2 regions of the Phytobacter cepae genome follow, and region 2 is predicted to be linked to the other one. Evidence: riboswitches for the same ligand, from Rfam matches in the RefSeq annotation. Region 2 holds a riboswitch; the other holds the start of a gene.
What was found. Region 2 has a riboswitch for cobalamin ahead of btuB (TonB-dependent vitamin B12 receptor BtuB). Riboswitches for the same ligand answer to the same signal wherever they lie in the genome.

Region 1 (4,215 bases), 2.1 Mb from region 2:
TGAATGACACGTTTGATGATGGCTTCGTGCAGCGGGCTGGCGAAACGGTAGTCAGGCCGTGTCTCGCGAATAATGTCGCCAATGATGACAAAGCTCTTGTCCTCAATGGCCTGAGGTTGTTGTAAATAATCCATCGTTTTCATAAGAGTGCTGCTCCTGCCAGCGTAACCTGCATAAGCGCAAACAAGCCCAGCGCCAGAGTGGACGCCACCCACATCAACCGGATTGTGTGCGAAATATCCTCAACGGTGATGGCGCGAGTATCATCGCCAATCCAGGGCTTATCTACGCGCTCACCAAAATAGTCATTTGGGCCACCCAAACGCACACCCAGCGCGCCGGCCACGGTTCCTTCCGGCCATGCGCAGTTGGGACTGCTGTGGTTGCGGCGATCGCGCCAGCCTACGCGCAGCGCATCTCTGGCGTTTAGTCTGCAGAACACCGCAGCGAAGCTCAGTAACAACCAACTCAGACGCGCAGGAATAAAGTTGGCAACGTCATCGAGACGCGCGCTGACCATCCCGATGGCACGGTATTTTTCATGTTTATAGCCGACCATCGAATCCAGGGTGTTAACGGCTTTGTATGCCATCGCCAGCGGCGCACCGCCGATTAACAAGAAGAACAAGGGGGCAATAACGCCATCTACCGTGTTTTCGGCGACGGTTTCGACCACCGCACGGGCGATCTGTGGCGGTTGCAGTTGTGTGGTATCGCGACCCACAATCCACGAGAGTTTTTCCCGACTTTCACTCAGGGTGCCGTGGCGTAGCGCCCGCTCCACTTCACGCGCCGCGTCGTCCAGGCAACGGGCCGCCAGCAGGGTATAAATCATCCATACTTCAACGCACCAGCCGAACCAGGGGTGAACCCAGTTAGCAAGGGTTAACACTCCCCATGCCGTAGCCCAGGTGACACCCACCACCACCAGCCACATCACCCCGCCCCCCATGCACAGGGCACTCCCGGAATGAAAAACCCGGCGAATGGCGGCTTGCGTGAGGTTGATTAAAGCGCCAATCCAGCGCACCGGATGCGGCCAGTGAGGCGGGTCACCCAACCAGCGGTCCAGTAGCCATGCCACGCACCAGGCCAGGATAGTCATGCCACACCCCTTGCGGCCTGGATCCAGCGGTTAAGCATCTGCGGGCGCTGGGCAAAATGAATATGCAGGTAACTGGCGTAAGTGTTGCCCACCTGCCATCCGCCCTGCCATTGCGACAAGATTTTGTTATCCCGTGTCTTCTGGCAATCCATCACGGCGTTCAGTTCAGAGGTAAAGTCGGAGTAATGGAACTCATGCCCGCGTAGCGTTTCGCCTGCATCCGCAAGCAGCGTTGGCTGGCGTGCGGTGGCTTCGCAGTAGCCAAAGCGGGTCAGCCGTTTGCCCATCTCGCTGTGACCCGGGATCACCCCGGCAAAGGCATGCACATGACCGTCGGTGTCGCGCAAGGTAGACCCCAGATACATAAGGCCACCGCATTCTGCGTAGATCGCCACACCACGATGATGTGCCGCGCGAATGGCTTCCAGCATAGGGATGTTAGCCGCAAGCGCACGGGCGTGGAGCTCCGGGTAACCGCCGCCAAGCCACAGCATCTGGCATGCCGGCAGTTCGGTGTCGTGAAGCGGGCTGAAGCGGATGATTTTTACACCTGCCCTTTCCAGCAGCTGCAGGTTATCCGGGTAGTAAAAATTGAAGGCTTCATCATCGGCCAGGGCCAGGGTTAACCCCGCGCCCGCGTCTGTAGCAGGCAGCGGAGGCCACTTCCCTTCGGGTAATGCAGCAAGCTTGCTGAGGGAAAGGAGTTTGTCGATATCCAGCGTTTGTTCGATCCGCGCGGCAAAGTCATGCCAGGGTTGAGCGTCGATAAGGGATTCACGCGCGGTGACCAGTCCGAGGTGACGCTCAGGCAGTTTCACGCCTGGCGTGACGGGCACATACCCCAGCGCCGGAATACCGCAGTAATGTTCAATCGCATGTTTGAGAAGCTGATAGTGGTTATCGCTGTTGACGCGATTAACGATGACGCCAGCAATGTTCAGTTCGGGATCGAATTGCTGGAATCCCATCACGGTTGCCGCAATGGAGGTGGAGACCGCTTTGCCATCTACCAGCAGAATAACCGGTACGCCAAGCTGCCTGGCAAGGGCGGCACTGCTGCAATAATTCGGATCGGTGCCGAAGCCATCATAAAGGCCCATCACGCCTTCAATTACCGCCACATCGGCGTATGGCATCTGCTGATTAAACAGGGCATTAAGCGTGGCTTCCGGCAGCATAAAGCTGTCCAGGTTACGAGAGGAGACGCCCGTAATGGCAGTGTGCCAGGCGGTATCGAGGTAATCCGGGCCGACTTTAAAAGGCTGCACCCGCATACCTTGCTGCTGTAACACATGCAGCAGACCGAGCGTGACGGTGGTTTTCCCACAGCCACTTCCGGTACCGGCAAGAATAAAGGCACAATGCCCGTCAGACATACCTTAAAACCCTATTCAGGGTGGAAAGGCTGAGTCAGGATGCGCGTGGTCCCAGTGCGATGACTGTACGCTTCTCTGCAACCGACTTCCCACCGAAGTTGTTGTGTGTCACCTGTCAGGTCGGTCTTCTGGCTTAGCGTCATCCTCACCCGTCCTTCCCGACCGTTGGTCAGTGGCGTTTACGGGGTTGTCAGCATCACAGCAGCGGGGGCTGCGGGGGATTCACACCCCCTTCCCTGCCACAAAATTTTTGTGGCGAACCTGATGGCTTCATGGGAGACCTTTCACCCAAGACCATGACCTCTGGTTGGGCTAAACAGTCATTTTCCCTGACTGCAATCTATCGCATCAGGGAAATAAAAACTGGTTCAGTTTATCCGCCTGCAGACAATAATTTGTTGCGCTATAACAATTTATTGCCAGGCATTACTGCTGAGATGTTATCAGAACAGCCATTAAGACGAATAAACTGTATTCCCGAACAACAAAATATTGTTCTCGAAAATTTAATCACCGTCATAATTTGCATTATTTTGCAGGCGAAAAACTTGTGGCGTGACCTGATATGTCTGACGGAAAACTTTGCAAAAATAGCTGGTTTGAGAAAATCCTAAATTGCGCGCAATACTGGCTATACTCCAGTCGCTATGGCACAGCATTTCTTTTGCACTGGCCATTCGCTGACGGTTTACCCACGCGTTAAAACCAATACCCTGATATTTTTTAAACAATTTACTGAAGTAGTAAGGACTAAGGTAAACATGCGCTGCCACGTCTTCAAGGCGAAGTTCGTCAGAGAGATGTGCATCAATATAGCGCAATGCCTTCTTCATTTTGCTGTCATGTGGCCCCTGAATGCGACTGGTTTTGCTTTGCTCCTGCGACTGCTGCTGATCTTTGATAACAACAAAATTGAGCTGTTTTTTCAGGCAGTTTTCAACGATAAGTTTCAGCAAATCGGCGGAGGCGATAACTCTGGAATAATCCATTTCAGGCACGTTGAGAAACTCATCCATCAGTTTCTGATCGGCCTGCCAGCGATCGTCAATATTCAAAATATTAATTAAATCAACGCTTTCACCTTCACGCAAACGTACCTGCCCGCAGAGTACAAAACCAACCAGGTGTCCGGCGATGACCAGGGGGATAGAAAAGTCTGTTAACCCAGCGTGGCAACGATAGATGCAGGGCTGGTTTGATTTCGATGCTTCAAAACCGCCGCAGCGGTCGCTCATGCGACAGCGGGCGCTATGCTGGGCGTTCTGCCGCATCATCTGGCAAAAAGGGGTAAAATTAAAAAGCTCGGAAATTTCTTCGCCGTGGATATTAACGACAACAACGGCCAGACCGGTGGCTTGTGCAAAATCCTGGGCGATTTTATTAATGAGTTCCGAGTTGAGGGCACTCGCAGAAATCATGATAAAACCTCTCAGTTAATTTTAATTTATTGTTATAAAAAACCGATTCGTTTACATATCATTAAACTTGCAGCTTAATTGCTGGCAAGATGAGGAGTAAACTTTTGCAAGATAACAAAAGTCTCCCATCTCTGGGAGACGATTTCGTGCTTTCGTGAAAGCAGATCACGAAATACTTTTCGCGTTACCGCGTCTTTCAGTCGCTTATTCCGATAATTTCTTAATTTTCGCTCTCATCAAGCTTACATGTATTACAGGGGAGATTTTTACCGATCAGGTATCGATAGCAGGCAGCACCTATACACCCGCCAATAAT
Region 2 (4,215 bases):
TCTGGCGGCTCTGCCATACGCAGCCACGGACGGAGAATTTTTTTTACTTCATCAAGCGGGACCGGCTTGCCGTGTAACTTCGCTTCCGCGAGCTCAACCATCTCAGCAGAACCCAGCATTTCGATTTTGCACTCGTTGGCAAAACGGGAAATCAGCTCATGAGTATAAGGCCGTTTCACCGTCGCCCGTGTTGCCAGTAATCCCACCACGCCGTTGGCGGTTAAACGTGCCGCCGGCTTGATTGCCGGCACAACACCGACCACGGGGAAGGCGAATTTTTCGCGTAATGCTGGAAGAGAAACGGTACTGGCGGTGTTACAGGCGATAATGGCGAGAGAAAGTGGGTATTGAGCCTGAACGGCGGTGACGATTTCCACCACACGCTCAACAATAAACGCTTCGCTCTTTTCTCCATAAGGAAAGGCAACGTTATCGAAGGCGTAGATGTAATGCAGATCCGGCAGGAGATGCCGGATCTCATCATAAACCGATAACCCACCGACGCCGGAGTCAAACACCAGCACGGTGGGCCGTAGTTTAGAAGGTGTAGCTGCCAGACAAGGTGTATTCTCGTCCTGCAGTTTGGTAGCCATAAGCTGTCTCGTAGTCTTTATCGAACAGGTTAGCTATTTTACCACGAACTGTCAGGTGAGAGGTCACTGGATATGACGCAGAAAAATCGACGGTACTGTAGCTTGGCAGCACGCGCTGCTCAGGATTGTATGTCGATGTTCTGTTGTCATAGCGCTTACCGAAATATTCCCAGGCGAGATTCATGTCCACATCGAAGACCGCCCAGTCAAGCTGATACTTGGCCTGGCGCTTCGCACGACGCGGCAGCACTTCGTTCGTTTCATCATCACGCGGGTCAATATATTGCAGCGTAACGCGGTGCGAGAAGATGCCCGTATCCACACTGCCCGTCCACTCTACGCCCTTAATGGTTGCCGAGTTGATGTTGTAATACGCCGTGTCGCTGTAGGTAATGAGATTATCAATCTCATAGCGATAAGCAGACAGGCGCCAGTCGAGCGGTCCGGTCAGCCCTTCAACACCCGCTTCCCATTGCTTAGACTCTTCCGGCTTCAGATCCGGGTTGGAAGCAATATTAAAACGCTTCGCGCCAAACTGTTGACCGAGAGACGGTGCCAGGAATCCTGTGCCGTAGGAAACGGTCAGACGGTAATCTTTAACGAACTCCCAACCGGCAGCCGTCTGCCAGGTGCCGTGCCAGCCGAACTCCTCGTCTTTGTCCTCACGGCCAGAGGCCTCCAGCGTGACGTCGCCGAACTGCTGCAGGCCAGACAAGTAGAGCCCGGTGTTATCACGGTCGTAGGCTTCACGGGAGGTTTTATTAGAAGACACCAGACGCTCCTGCTTCCAGTCTGCGCCCGCGCTCACCGAACCATGACCGACTGCAACATTATTCGCCCACTGAATATAACGCTGCTCCATGTCATCCAGCGTGGTGCCGTCTTCATAACGACCATAGATGCTGCTGTAGTTATAGTCTTTGCTTTTCTGGTAGCTCGCCACCAGCTGGGACGAGTAGATCCCCTGGTTAAAGCTCAGCCCGGTATCCCAGCCCTGACTATACAACTGACGTTCATCTGCACTGTACTCCGGCAGAAATGGCGGGCTCCCCAGGTCATAGTCCACATTATTGCTGAAGCTGTACCCGCGGAAGAAACCGTCAATGTTCTCGTTGAACTTATGCTGCAGGCTTCCCCAGAAGGTTTTATTGCGATAACCGTCACGGTCGGCATCATGATCCCATGACGAGTCAGGCTGAACGTTAAACCCACGTGTACTGGTGTAAGAACCTGCAGCAGTGGCGACAGTGTCGCCAAAACGTTGGCGGACCGTGCCATCCAACGTCTGGTAGCCTTTCGAACCGACACTGGCGTTAATCTGCGATTGCTCGCTACCGGTCTGGGTGATGACGTTAACCACACCGCCGATTGCGCCGGAACCGTAAACGGTCGAGCGTGGGCCACGGATGTATTCAACGCGTTGTACTAAAGAGAGGGGAATTTGGTTGAGCTCAGGATCGTTAGAAATACCCGAGCGCGCGACCGGCACGCCATCAATCAGCAGCAGAAGGTGTTTCGCTTCTGTGCCACGCACATAAACGGAAGCGGTCTGACCCAGGCCGCCGTTTTGCGCAATATCAACGCCAGGAAGTCGGCGAAGCACATCCACTAACGAACGGGACTGCCAGCGATCGATATCTTCACGGGTAACGACTTCCGTGGGTGCCAGTACCGTTTTAGCAGGCTGTTGAAAACGATTTGCTGTCACTACCAGAGTGTCTGGGTTGCTGTCCTGCGCCCAGCCAGAAAATGCCGTGACGGAGAGAGCCGTCAGCAGCGAAGCTTTTTTAATCATTGTGTGAGCATCCACATAATAAGAAGGATGCCGCAGGTACCCTCAGTAGCTCGCGACGATGGCACCAAATGCGACGTAACTCCGGTAGGTCTTCGGGCTTGGGGGTACTACAAGATGATGACTTCCCACTTTATATCTACCCGTCATACTTCAAGTTGCATGTGCGTTGGCTTTTCTCGCTCATCCCAGTCACTTACTTCAGTAAGCTCCTGGGGACTCGCTGCGTTGCCGCCTGCCTGCAACTCGAATTATTTAGGGTATAAGCAGTGTCTGCTTTCGCTATCATCCCACCCTTCCTTACCGCTGCGCGTCAGCCCCAGATTCACACTGGATTCCCTTTTAACTCACAGGACCGGAACAGGGATGCTACATTCAGAAACATATAGATGTCCAGACTGCTATGAGACGAATCGAAAAAACATCTGAAGCTGGACATCCCCTGAGCAATCCCTACAATCCCCGCGTTATTCTTAATCATTCAGGAAATACGATGACACCCGAACACCTGCCAACAGAACAGTACGAAGCGCAACTGGCCGAGAAAGTCGTGCGTCTGCAGTCGATGATGACGCCCTTCTCCGCGCCCGTACCGGAGGTGTTCCGCTCGCCGGTCAGTCACTATCGTATGCGCGCCGAGTTCCGCATCTGGCATGATGGCGACGACCTCTACCACATTATTTTCGATCAGCAGACCAAAAGCCGCATCCGCGTCGACAGCTTTCCGGCCGCGAGCGAGCTGATTAATCAGTTGATGAACGTGCTGATGGAGAACCTGCGCGAGAACAAAACGCTTCGCCACAAGCTCTTCCAGATTGATTACCTGACCACCATGAGTAATCAGGCGATTGTTTCCTTGCTCTACCATAAAAAACTGGATGATGAATGGCGTGAAGAGGCGAGCCGCCTGCGTGATGCGCTGCGTGCGCAAAACCTGAATGTGCATCTGATTGGCCGTGCCACCAAAACCAAAATCGAGCTGGACCAGGACTTTATTGACGAGCGTCTGCCTGTCGGCGGCAAAGAGATGATTTACCGTCAGGTGGAAAACAGCTTCACACAGCCCAATGCGGCCATGAACGTGCAGATGCTGGAGTGGGCGCTGGGTGCAACAAAAGGGTCAACAGGGGATCTTCTGGAGCTCTACTGCGGTAATGGCAACTTCTCGCTGGCACTCGCCCGTAACTTCGACCGCGTTCTGGCGACAGAAATTGCCAAGCCGTCGGTCGCCGCCGCGCAATACAACATTGCGGCAAACCATATCGATAATGTACAGATTATCCGTATGTCGGCAGAAGAGTTCACTCAGGCCATGAACGGTGTTCGTGAATTTAACCGCTTGCAGGGCATTGATTTGCAGAGCTACCAGTGTGAGACGATTTTCGTCGATCCGCCACGCAGTGGACTGGACAGCGAAACCGAGAAGATGGTGCAGGCTTATCCCCGGATTTTATATATTTCCTGCAACCCGGAAACGTTGTGTAAGAATCTTGAAACGCTAAGCCAGACGCACAACATTGAACGTCTGGCCCTGTTCGATCAGTTCCCCTATACGCACCATATGGAGTGCGGGGTTCTGTTAACAGCGAAGTAATACTGGTTGCCGGATGGCGGCATAAATGCCTTATCCGGCCTATAGCCCCTGATTGCGGTTACGCATGCGGAAACCGATCCAGAACACCAGAATCACCGACAGCACCGCCGGGAAGAAGTTGGAGCCAATGTCCGGATATTCCGCACGAACCACGGTACTGTAAAGCAGCACGCCGAGAATAAAACAGGCGGCGGCAAGGCCGGGCAAGCCCACCGGCATGGTGCGATTTTGATAAC

Region 1: it holds a riboswitch for cobalamin, as region 2 does, so the genes downstream of both, ACUY4Q_RS09015 (cobyrinic acid a,c-diamide synthase CobB) here and btuB (TonB-dependent vitamin B12 receptor BtuB) in region 2, are expected to answer to the same signal.

The regions. Positions count from the first base shown of each region.
Region 1 covers NZ_CM135107.1:1,948,086-1,952,300, reverse strand. The annotation lists gene ACUY4Q_RS09025 (cobalt-precorrin-8 methylmutase) at 1-134, opposite strand, end outside; gene cbiB (adenosylcobinamide-phosphate synthase CbiB) at 140-1,105, opposite strand; gene ACUY4Q_RS09015 (cobyrinic acid a,c-diamide synthase CobB) at 1,102-2,481, opposite strand; cobalamin riboswitch at 2,583-2,761, opposite strand; gene pocR (transcriptional regulator PocR) at 2,988-3,899, opposite strand; gene ACUY4Q_RS09005 (MIP/aquaporin family protein) at 4,120-4,215, opposite strand, start outside.
Region 2 covers NZ_CM135107.1:4,983,264-4,987,478, forward strand. The annotation lists gene murI (glutamate racemase) at 1-593, opposite strand, end outside; gene btuB (TonB-dependent vitamin B12 receptor BtuB) at 538-2,388, opposite strand; cobalamin riboswitch at 2,455-2,760, opposite strand; gene trmA (tRNA (uridine(54)-C5)-methyltransferase TrmA) at 2,879-3,979, shown strand; gene ACUY4Q_RS23380 (YijD family membrane protein) at 4,019-4,215, opposite strand, start outside.